4 regions of the Pseudoalteromonas sp. TB25 genome follow, and region 4 is predicted to be linked to each of the others. Evidence: predicted binding sites of a transcription regulator. Region 4 holds the regulator's gene; each other region holds the start of a gene.

Region 1 (2,208 bases), on a different contig from region 4:
AAACGACAAAATGTTTTACAGGCTAAAACTTGGCTCTTACCAAAACTTTAAAAATGCAAAAGCAGACTGTGACGTATTCAAGTTATATAAACTCGATTGCATAGTAAGTAACTACACCGATAAGCCAGTAAGGCTGTAGCCCGTATTACGTAATATCAATCTGTAATAATACCTAATCAATCTGGGGATTAAACCTGACGCAATTATCGCTAATAATTTTGATATACGAGTGCACGGAGGCAGTAGCTAGAGCAATACAGCAATAATTAGTGATAGTAATTAAATAATGCAATTTTGTTTTGTTATCAACTCGGTTTTCTTACTTCAAAATAGACTACTTAATTAAAAAGTTGCTATAAATTGGCGCAAAATTTGCTTTGATTTATTATCTTGGTTAGTAGAGTGCATTTTGCAATGCGGTATTTGAAGTCTTGTCATTTAATATCAGTTTTATTCTTATCTTTTTATTTATATGGATGCAGCAGCGCAACTGTAAATAACGAGAGCGTGCAGCATTCTTTAATAACTGATAAACAAGTAAAAGAGTATGTTTCGCAGTGGCACGTACAGCAAGAAAGCATTGGTCGTTTAACTGCTATGGAAGATGATTTACAGCTATTAATTATGGCGTTATCGTCTCAAAGTGAATTAACTGAAAACCCTCCTTTACTCATGCAAAGTAAAATCGATATCACCTATGGTAATCAGCCTTCACAGAATTTGGAACCGACGGCACTAAATAACACTCCCGAAGTAAAAACACCAAACTTACAAAACTCAGAACTCACCTTAACAGATGAAACTAAAATTGGAGCACAGCTTGGTTGGTATTTAAAGCCAGAGCTTGTTAGAGCAAGAGTCGAAAGGCTTAAGCAATTATACCCTAGTGCATTTACTCAATTTAATTTTACTATGTTTGAACGTAAAAATAATAATATGACTTTGTATGGATTACGTGTAGGTCCATTTAAAAACGATGCTCAAGTAAGTGCGTTTTGTTATTTAGCTAATCAGCTTGATCAAGTATGTAATATTGCTGCTTTTGTCGGAAAACCAATATAATTAATAAATTAGGACTTTTAAACTTATATAGTATTAAAGTATTTGTACTAATAGTCGATACTAACTATAGTTGGGCAAATATTTGATAAAGCCCATTTTCTTATAAGGATTTAGCATGAAGTTTTATTTATCTGCATTAGCTGTAGCCACCGTGGTCAGCTCGTTTAGCACTTATGCTGCTACAGAGTCATTTGAAGCGAAAGTAACAGTACAAAATGCTGTAGTACTCACAAAAGATAACGATTTAAATTTTGGTACTATTCGTGCTATTTCAGATCCATTAGGCGCCGAACAAGCAACGCTGACAGTTAATCCTGATCCAGCTGCGAGCCCTGTTACTTCACAAGATAATCCAACTGGTAACGCTGCGAGTATCTCAATAATTGAAGGTGGTGAAGCGGGTGCTTTCAGTGTGTCAGATGTAGTACCAAACTCTATTTTAACCATTAGCGACCCAGTAAATACTTTGATACTACCCTTAGCTGGCCAAGGCTTAAATGAACCTGATTTTACTGTAGATGCTTGGACTTACTTTATAACGAGCGGAACAAATTCAGGAGCGCTTTATACGCAGGGTACTCCTAACCTACAAGCTGGTGCTGATGGCGCTGTATCATTTAATATAGGCGCGACTCTTTCTACTTCATCAAACGCATCAAGTGTGGATTACCCTGATGGTGAGTATTCTGGTAGCTTTAATATTGAAGTGTCATATTAATTAGTGTTTAAACAAACAATGCGCTTTTTGTATGTTTCTGCTTGGCTTTCGTTAATGTTTAGCGAGCAAGCCTATAGCGCAAGCATACAACAAGAAGCGCTTAATTTTGGCACTTTAGTTATCCCTCAAAATAATACTTTAAGCTCTATCACGATTAACCACAATGGTGAAATAACCACATTTGGTAGTATTTACGTATTAACTGAGGGGAATCCCGCAGAACTTTTATTTACCGATTTACCTCCGCTTACTCAAATATCGTTTAATAAAATGAGTGACTCTACATTGCAAAGTGAAGTACTTGGAGCTAATAGTGCCAAGTTTTCGGTTGTATTAGTGGATTTACCAAGCACGCAAACTAGCGATGAATTTGGAGATCTTTTACTCAAAGTAGGTGGCCGTTTAATAACGACAGGGACTAGCCAAAG
Region 2 (2,208 bases), on a different contig from region 4:
AGTGAGTTGCCGCCCTTCACTTAAAACAGGAGTTAAATTGATATTTAAGTTCTGTTTGTTTAAATCAGCGCTATTTGACTCCATTTAATTTCTCCCAAAAAAAAAGCTTTGTCTACCAGATGTCTCCAGTATACAAAGCTTTTCTTAAATAAGCTTTTTTTATAAAAGAGACAAAGCAATCTGTGGTTGTTGGTTAGCTTGCGCTAACATAGAGCTTGATGCCTGCTGTAAAACTTGGTTTCGAGCAAGACTGGCACTTTCCGCTGCAAAATCAGCATCCATAATGCGAGATCGTGAAGCTGCAACATTTTCAGATACATTAGACAAATTGCGAATCGTTGAGCTAAAACGGTTTTGTTTTGCACCTAGATCAGCTCGTACATCATTAACCGTTTTCAGAGCTGCGTCTATACCATCTATAGCAAGCTGTGAAGTAGACGCATTACCTATACTCAAAGTATCAGTACCTAATCCGTTTGCTCCCATACTTGTAGCAATTGCAACTGAAATAGTTTGGCTTGCATCAGCTCCAACTTGAAATTCAACCCCATAACTACCATCTAACACTTTAACACCTGCAAATGTTGTAGTACTTGCAACTCGAGTGATTTCTTCATTTAATTGAGTAAACTCTTTTTGAAGAGAGGCTCTATCATCAGCGCTATTAGAGCCGTTAGCTGATTGGATAGACAATACACGCATACGTTGTAACATATTTGTTGTTTCATCTAACGCTCCCTCAGCAGTTTGAGCTATTGAAATACCATCATTTGCATTACGCGCCGCTTGGTCTAACCCTTTCATTTGAGACTCTAAGCGAGAACCTATTTGTAAACCAGCTGCATCATCAGCAGAGCTGTTTACACGTAAACCAGAAGATAGACGCTGGAATGACGTAGATAAATCGTTTGTAGAGTTTGATAAGTTACGTTGTGAGTTTAATGACATTACATTTGTATTTACGCTTAAAGCCATGATAGCCTCCTAATAATTTAACTAGATGGGAATCAAGCTTAACGTTAAACGTATTTTGCTCTGTGATTCCTGATTCAATTAAGTTATCGGCGCTAGATTTATTTACTTTAATGTTTTTTAGCTTTATTTTTTATTTTTATCTTCTAAAGCTTTAAAGCTAGGTAAAACCTAGCTTTAATTAGAAGACAATGGTTACTGTAATAATGATAATGCAATCTGAGGCTGCTGATTTGCCTGAGCAAGTATAGTACTTGATGCTTGTTGCAATACTTGATTTCGAGCCAAGCTAGCACTTTCCGCAGCAAAATCGGCATCCATAATGCGCGATCTAGAAGCCGATACGTTCTCTGCAACATTACTTAAATTTCGAATTGTAGAACTAAAACGATTTTGTTTGGCACCTAAATCAGCCCTAACATCATTAACAATTTTTAATGCGTCATCTATACTATCAATCGCTATTTGTGCTCCGGCAGCTGTCGAAATAGTATGTGTTATAACTCCCAGTCCTGTAGCCCCCATACTTGTAGCAATTGAAACTGAAATAGTTTGATTTGCATCTGCGCCAACCTGAAACTCAGCAGAGTATTCACCATTTAGAACGTTTACTCCACCAAATGTCGTTGTCTCAGCTATTCTGTCTATTTCTTCTTTTAATTGGAGGAACTCTTTTTGCAGCGCAGCTCTATCATCATCGCTATTAGAACCGTTAGCTGATTGAATTGATAAAACACGCATACGTTGCAACATACTTGTTGTTTCATCTAAAGCTCCTTCAGCCGTTTGTGATATTGATATACCGTCGTTTGCATTTCTAGCAGCCTGATTTAAGCCATTTACCTGAGTAGTTAAACGAGAACCAATCTGCAAACCAGCGGCATCATCTTTTGCGCTGTTTACACGCAAACCCGATGATAGTCTTTCAAACGAAGTACTAAGGTCATTCGTTGAGTTTGCTAGATTTCTTTGAGAGTTTATCGAAGCAATATTTGAGTTTACTGTTAAGGCCATTTTACCATCTCCTAGTGTTAAGGTGCGGTTCTATATGCTTTAAGCAGGAACCACTATTTGTAGTTTATCTTTGTTAATTTAAATGCATGAGTCATGCCAACTAACAAAAAAACTTAAGTAACTGTTTTTAATTGATATATCCGGACAGGCAGTAGAATGAATTTGAATTAACATATTTTTATAAGGGAGTTATTAGTAAGTGACATATTTTTGCCGCTCACT
Region 3 (2,208 bases), on a different contig from region 4:
TATTGCATAAAAACAAAAAATGAGCCACTTGGGCTCATTTTATAACTTTGAATACTTAATTTAGTTAAGTATTATTCGTCATCATCTAAATCTAATTGCTGACGTTGAGCAGGTCGAGCTAAAATCTCTACGTAGAAAGAGGTCAAACCTTGCTTTTCAATTTCGCCAATTTGGTTACTTAATTCAGCAACGTGCACAACTTGCGCATCTTCAGCTGTGTTACCAAACTTACAGTCAAATGCCCAATAGTCAGCATCTTCAGGTAGCGTTTTATTACGCTCTCTTTTCAAATATTTTTTCACTTCGTGCTTTGCAGCATCAACCATACGAGGGTATTTGATTTTCTCGTGATTTAGCGTGAATGTTTTCTTCATTACGTTCCTAATTACCTTGGTTTAATGATAATGGCATTTCATGTCATACCATTTGACGCCATTATAGCAATTGCATTTAATTTTTGGATGCTTTTTTTTCATTAAATCAATTATTAGCAAATATATAAAGCAGACCCGTTATAAAGCATATATTAACTGATGATTATTACAATCATATATCACACCGCAATAAGCTGAAGTGGTTGATGTATTGCATCATTATTAAGGCTGTCGTAAAAAGCAGCTGCATCTATAGGAGGATTAGCAAGTTGTGTTTGTTCGCTTTTAATTCTTCTTCTGACAGCAAGCTCACAGTTATCTATTATATTAAGTGGAATATGCTTATCATCATTTCTAATCGCAAGTGGTTCAGGCTTTAAGCACTGTCTTAACTTAATACTTGTCATACCGCAGCGCTCTCCTTCTTGAGATATTAATGATGCATTAAACTGTCCAACCAACATATTGTATTCATCAGGGGCTAAAAGTTGCTTTGGACCTGCGCCTAATTGCTTTCTTAATGCCTCTTCTTCTATAACTAAATTATCTATTTCAGTTTTTGGTAAATGAAATTGGCTAAAGTCAAGTGCGTCATGTGACAGCATCGCTAATAATAGAGAAAATTCGCCACGGCGATTTTCATGCACACTATTATTGAGCCTACTGTTTAACTGACTCTCTGTGATTAACAAATCATCTATTTGCATAGTCTTTAGTCGATTGTGGTAACTGATAGATATTTATCGGCTTTATTTCAATTTTCTTTAGCTTTTTTCTTTACTTAAATACGCAATTTGCTATTATCAGCGCCGTTGCATTGGAGGGGTTCCCGAGCGGCCAAAGGGATCAGACTGTAAATCTGACGGCTCAGCCTTCGCTGGTTCGAATCCAGCTCCCTCCACCACTTTTCTTACCGCTAAGTTAAGTGGGGCCAAATGCAATAAAATTAGTGTGGAGGGGTTCCCGAGCGGCCAAAGGGATCAGACTGTAAATCTGACGGCTCAGCCTTCGCTGGTTCGAATCCAGCTCCCTCCACCACTTCTCTACTATTCCTATATTCCTATATTCCTATATTCCTATATTCCTATATTCCTATATTCCTATATTCCTATATTCCTATATTCCTATATTCAGGTTAACTTCAAAATACCCATTGTAAACTCATGCTATTTTTCTTTAGCCATGTTGATGATGCTTTATAATTAGGAAAAAAACGCTCAACGTGTTGCCAAAAAGCTTTACTGTGGTTTAAGTGACGTAAATGCGCTAACTCGTGGACAATCACATAATCAATAGCATGATAAGGCGCTCCAATTAAATGCAAATTAAATGTTAGCTCTCGCTTACTATTACAACTTCCCCACTTACGCTTATAAATAGCTACTTTTAGACTCGTAGGTAATTCTTCACCCATTTGTGCGCAGAAGTACGCTAAACGCATTTCTATATATGCAGTTAGTTGCTCTTTTAAATATTCTTCAAGAAGTTGCTGATATTTTTGCGAAGTATTTTTAACGCGTGAAGAGTGCGTAATAAGCAAGCTGTCGTTACAGCTTATTACTTCGGACTTATTACCTTGCTTAAATTCTATATTTACAATGCTATCAAAAATTAAAATTTGTTTGTCTTTGAGCGGGTTCTGTCTGCTATCAGCAATATTGTGCTGTTTAGTTAATTGATCATTTACCCACACCTGCTTATCAAAAAGCCATTCTTGAATGTGTTTATTACTAACAAACTGAGGGGCATATACAGTCACCTTCTTGTTATGTACTTTAATGGCAACCGTTTTACGTTTTATACTTTTCTTTAACTGATATTCAAACACTTTCAT
Region 4 (2,208 bases):
ATCCATTGTTTTATTAGCCGCATTTTCTGTCATTTCTATAACATAATTAAGCCGCTTTTTAGCATCTGGAATCGCATCTGTCGTTATATCAGTTAAGCGAGTATCAAGCTCAAAACTTTTAAGGGCTTCGTGCAGTTGACGAGTCAACTTTCCAACTTCAGCAAATAATTCAGACTGCTCTTTAGATGCAGCCTCTAAAATCAACTGATTTGCTTTGTCTTGCTCATCATTTTCTAAAAAAACAACGAGCTGACGAGCTTGTTCTAACGTTATTTGAGGCGCAGCTGGTGCTGGCATAAGCCTCTCCCCCATCATTAGCCTAAGCGTTCAAATACTTTTTCTAATTTAGTTTTTAATGTTCCAGCCGTAAATGGCTTAACAATATAACCATTAACACCAGCTTGCGCTGCAGCTATTATTTGTTCTTTTTTAGCCTCTGCCGTTACCATTAATACAGGGATATGTTTTAACTTATCGTCTGCACGTATTGCTCTTAAAAGATCAATACCCTGCATTCCAGGCATATTCCAATCCGTAACTACAAAATCAAACACTTGATTTTGCAACATAGGCAAAGCTGTAGACCCATCATCAGCTTCTTGAACGTTAGTGAAACCTAAGTCACGTAACAGGTTTTTTATAATGCGTCTCATCGTTGAAAAATCATCAACTACAAGAATTTTCATGTTTTTATCCAAAACATCCCCCAGTGAGGTATTAACCTTTGTTTACTTACTACTAATTTATCCAGTCATTGATTTTAGCTTTAAGCTTAATCATCGCCTGACCATGTATCTGACTTACACGCGATTCACTTACATCGAGTATATGTCCTATTTCTTTTAAATTCATTTCATCGTTGTAGTACAAAGAAAGCACCATTGCATCACGCTCTGGTAATGACTTAATTGCACTTAGCAAAGACTCATTAAACCTATCATTTTTAACATTATTAAAAGGTTTATCTTGTGCTAAATCTTGGCCTACAGGAGTAATAACATCCTCATCTACACCAAGGTCTTCAATGCCTAATATTTTGCTCGTATTCGCATCATTTAAAATATGATGGTACTCATTGAGCGAAATTTCAAGTTTTTCAGCAACTTCTATGTCCGTTGGTTCGCGGTTCAGACTACTTTCGAGCTCAGTAATTGCTTCTGCAACTTGCCTGTTTTTACGGTGAACTGAACGAGGAGCCCAATCACCACGGCGCATTTCGTCAAGCATAGCACCGCGAATACGAATACCTGCAAAAGTTTCAAAGCTTGCGCCTTTTGTTGCATCAAAGTTTTTCGAAGCTTCTATTAAACCTATCATTCCTGATTGAATTAAATCATCAAGTTGAACGCTAGGTGGTAATCGAGCAATTAGATGACATGCCACTTTTTTAACAAGTGATGCATGCTTCTCAACAATCACATTTAAATTTTGTGTTGATTGATATCCCATAGCTCTATTCACCAGTGTTGTCATAATTAACCGTTTACTAGTTTCTCAATGAAAAACTCTAAATGCCCAGATGGTTGGTTGGGTATTGGCCATTTAACTGCTTTTGTTGCCAGCGTTTTAAACGCAAGAGCGGCTGGCGAATTTGGAAAGAGCTCTACTATTACTTTTTGACGACGTGTTGCTTTGCGCATATTTTCATCATAAGGAACCGTTGCTACTAGCTCCATTGATACATCTAAAAAGCGGTCGGTAACTTTAGATAGCTTTGCAAACAATTCAGTGCCTTCACGCATACTGCGCACCATATTGGCAACAATTTTAAATTTATAAACGCCGTGTTCACGACTTAATACTTTAATAAGTGCGTAAGCGTCGGTGATTGATGTCGGCTCATCGCATACAACAACCATTACATCTTGCGCTGCACGCGAGAAGCTCAGTACCATGTCTGAAATACCAGCAGCTGTATCTACAATTAAAATATCAAATTCGGTATTCAATTCGCTAAACGCACGAATTAGCCCAGCATGCTCAGATGGTGATAATTCAACCATACTTTGCGAACCCGATGTAGCGGGTACAATTTTAATTCCTGCAGGGCCTTCAACTAAAATTTCTTCAAGCTCACATTCACCAGACAAGACATGTGACAAGTTACGCTCTACACGTAAACCAAGCATCACATCACAGTTTGCTAAACCCAAGTCAGCATCCAGCACTAATACTCGATTACCTTGCTGCCCAAGTGCAATAGCTGTA

What was found. The regulator FliA, encoded in region 4, starts transcription of late flagellar genes. The targets are predictions, from matches to a motif close to CTAAAGNTNNNNNNNNNNNNGCCGATA.
Region 1: the regulator FliA is predicted to act here: its motif matches at 1,096-1,122, upstream of L652_RS0103165 (DUF4402 domain-containing protein).
Region 2: the regulator FliA is predicted to act here: its motif matches at 1,060-1,086, upstream of L652_RS0105535 (flagellin).
Region 3: the regulator FliA is predicted to act here: its motif matches at 1,116-1,142, upstream of L652_RS0105620 (VC2046/SO_2500 family protein).

What each region holds. Positions count from the first base shown of each region.
Region 1 covers NZ_AUTI01000147.1:8,431-10,638, forward strand. The annotation lists gene L652_RS0103155 (SPOR domain-containing protein) at 1-139, shown strand, start outside; gene L652_RS0103160 (SPOR domain-containing protein) at 508-1,062, shown strand; gene L652_RS0103165 (DUF4402 domain-containing protein) at 1,178-1,780, shown strand; gene L652_RS0103170 (DUF4402 domain-containing protein) at 1,784-2,208, shown strand, end outside.
Region 2 covers NZ_AUTI01000211.1:2,278-4,485, reverse strand. The annotation lists gene L652_RS0105540 (flagellar protein FlaG) at 1-84, opposite strand, end outside; gene L652_RS0105535 (flagellin) at 160-975, opposite strand; gene L652_RS0105530 (flagellin) at 1,168-1,986, opposite strand.
Region 3 covers NZ_AUTI01000214.1:2,513-4,720, forward strand. The annotation lists gene L652_RS0105615 (DUF6172 family protein) at 72-374, opposite strand; gene L652_RS0105620 (VC2046/SO_2500 family protein) at 554-1,081, opposite strand; tRNA gene L652_RS0105625 (tRNA-Tyr) at 1,194-1,278, shown strand; tRNA gene L652_RS0105630 (tRNA-Tyr) at 1,328-1,412, shown strand; gene L652_RS0105635 (SprT family zinc-dependent metalloprotease) at 1,516-2,208, opposite strand, start outside.
Region 4 covers NZ_AUTI01000215.1:12,998-15,205, reverse strand. The annotation lists gene L652_RS0105725 (protein phosphatase CheZ) at 1-297, opposite strand, end outside; gene cheY (chemotaxis response regulator CheY) at 315-698, opposite strand; gene L652_RS0105715 (RNA polymerase sigma factor FliA) at 739-1,449, opposite strand; gene L652_RS0105710 (MinD/ParA family protein) at 1,476-2,208, opposite strand, start outside.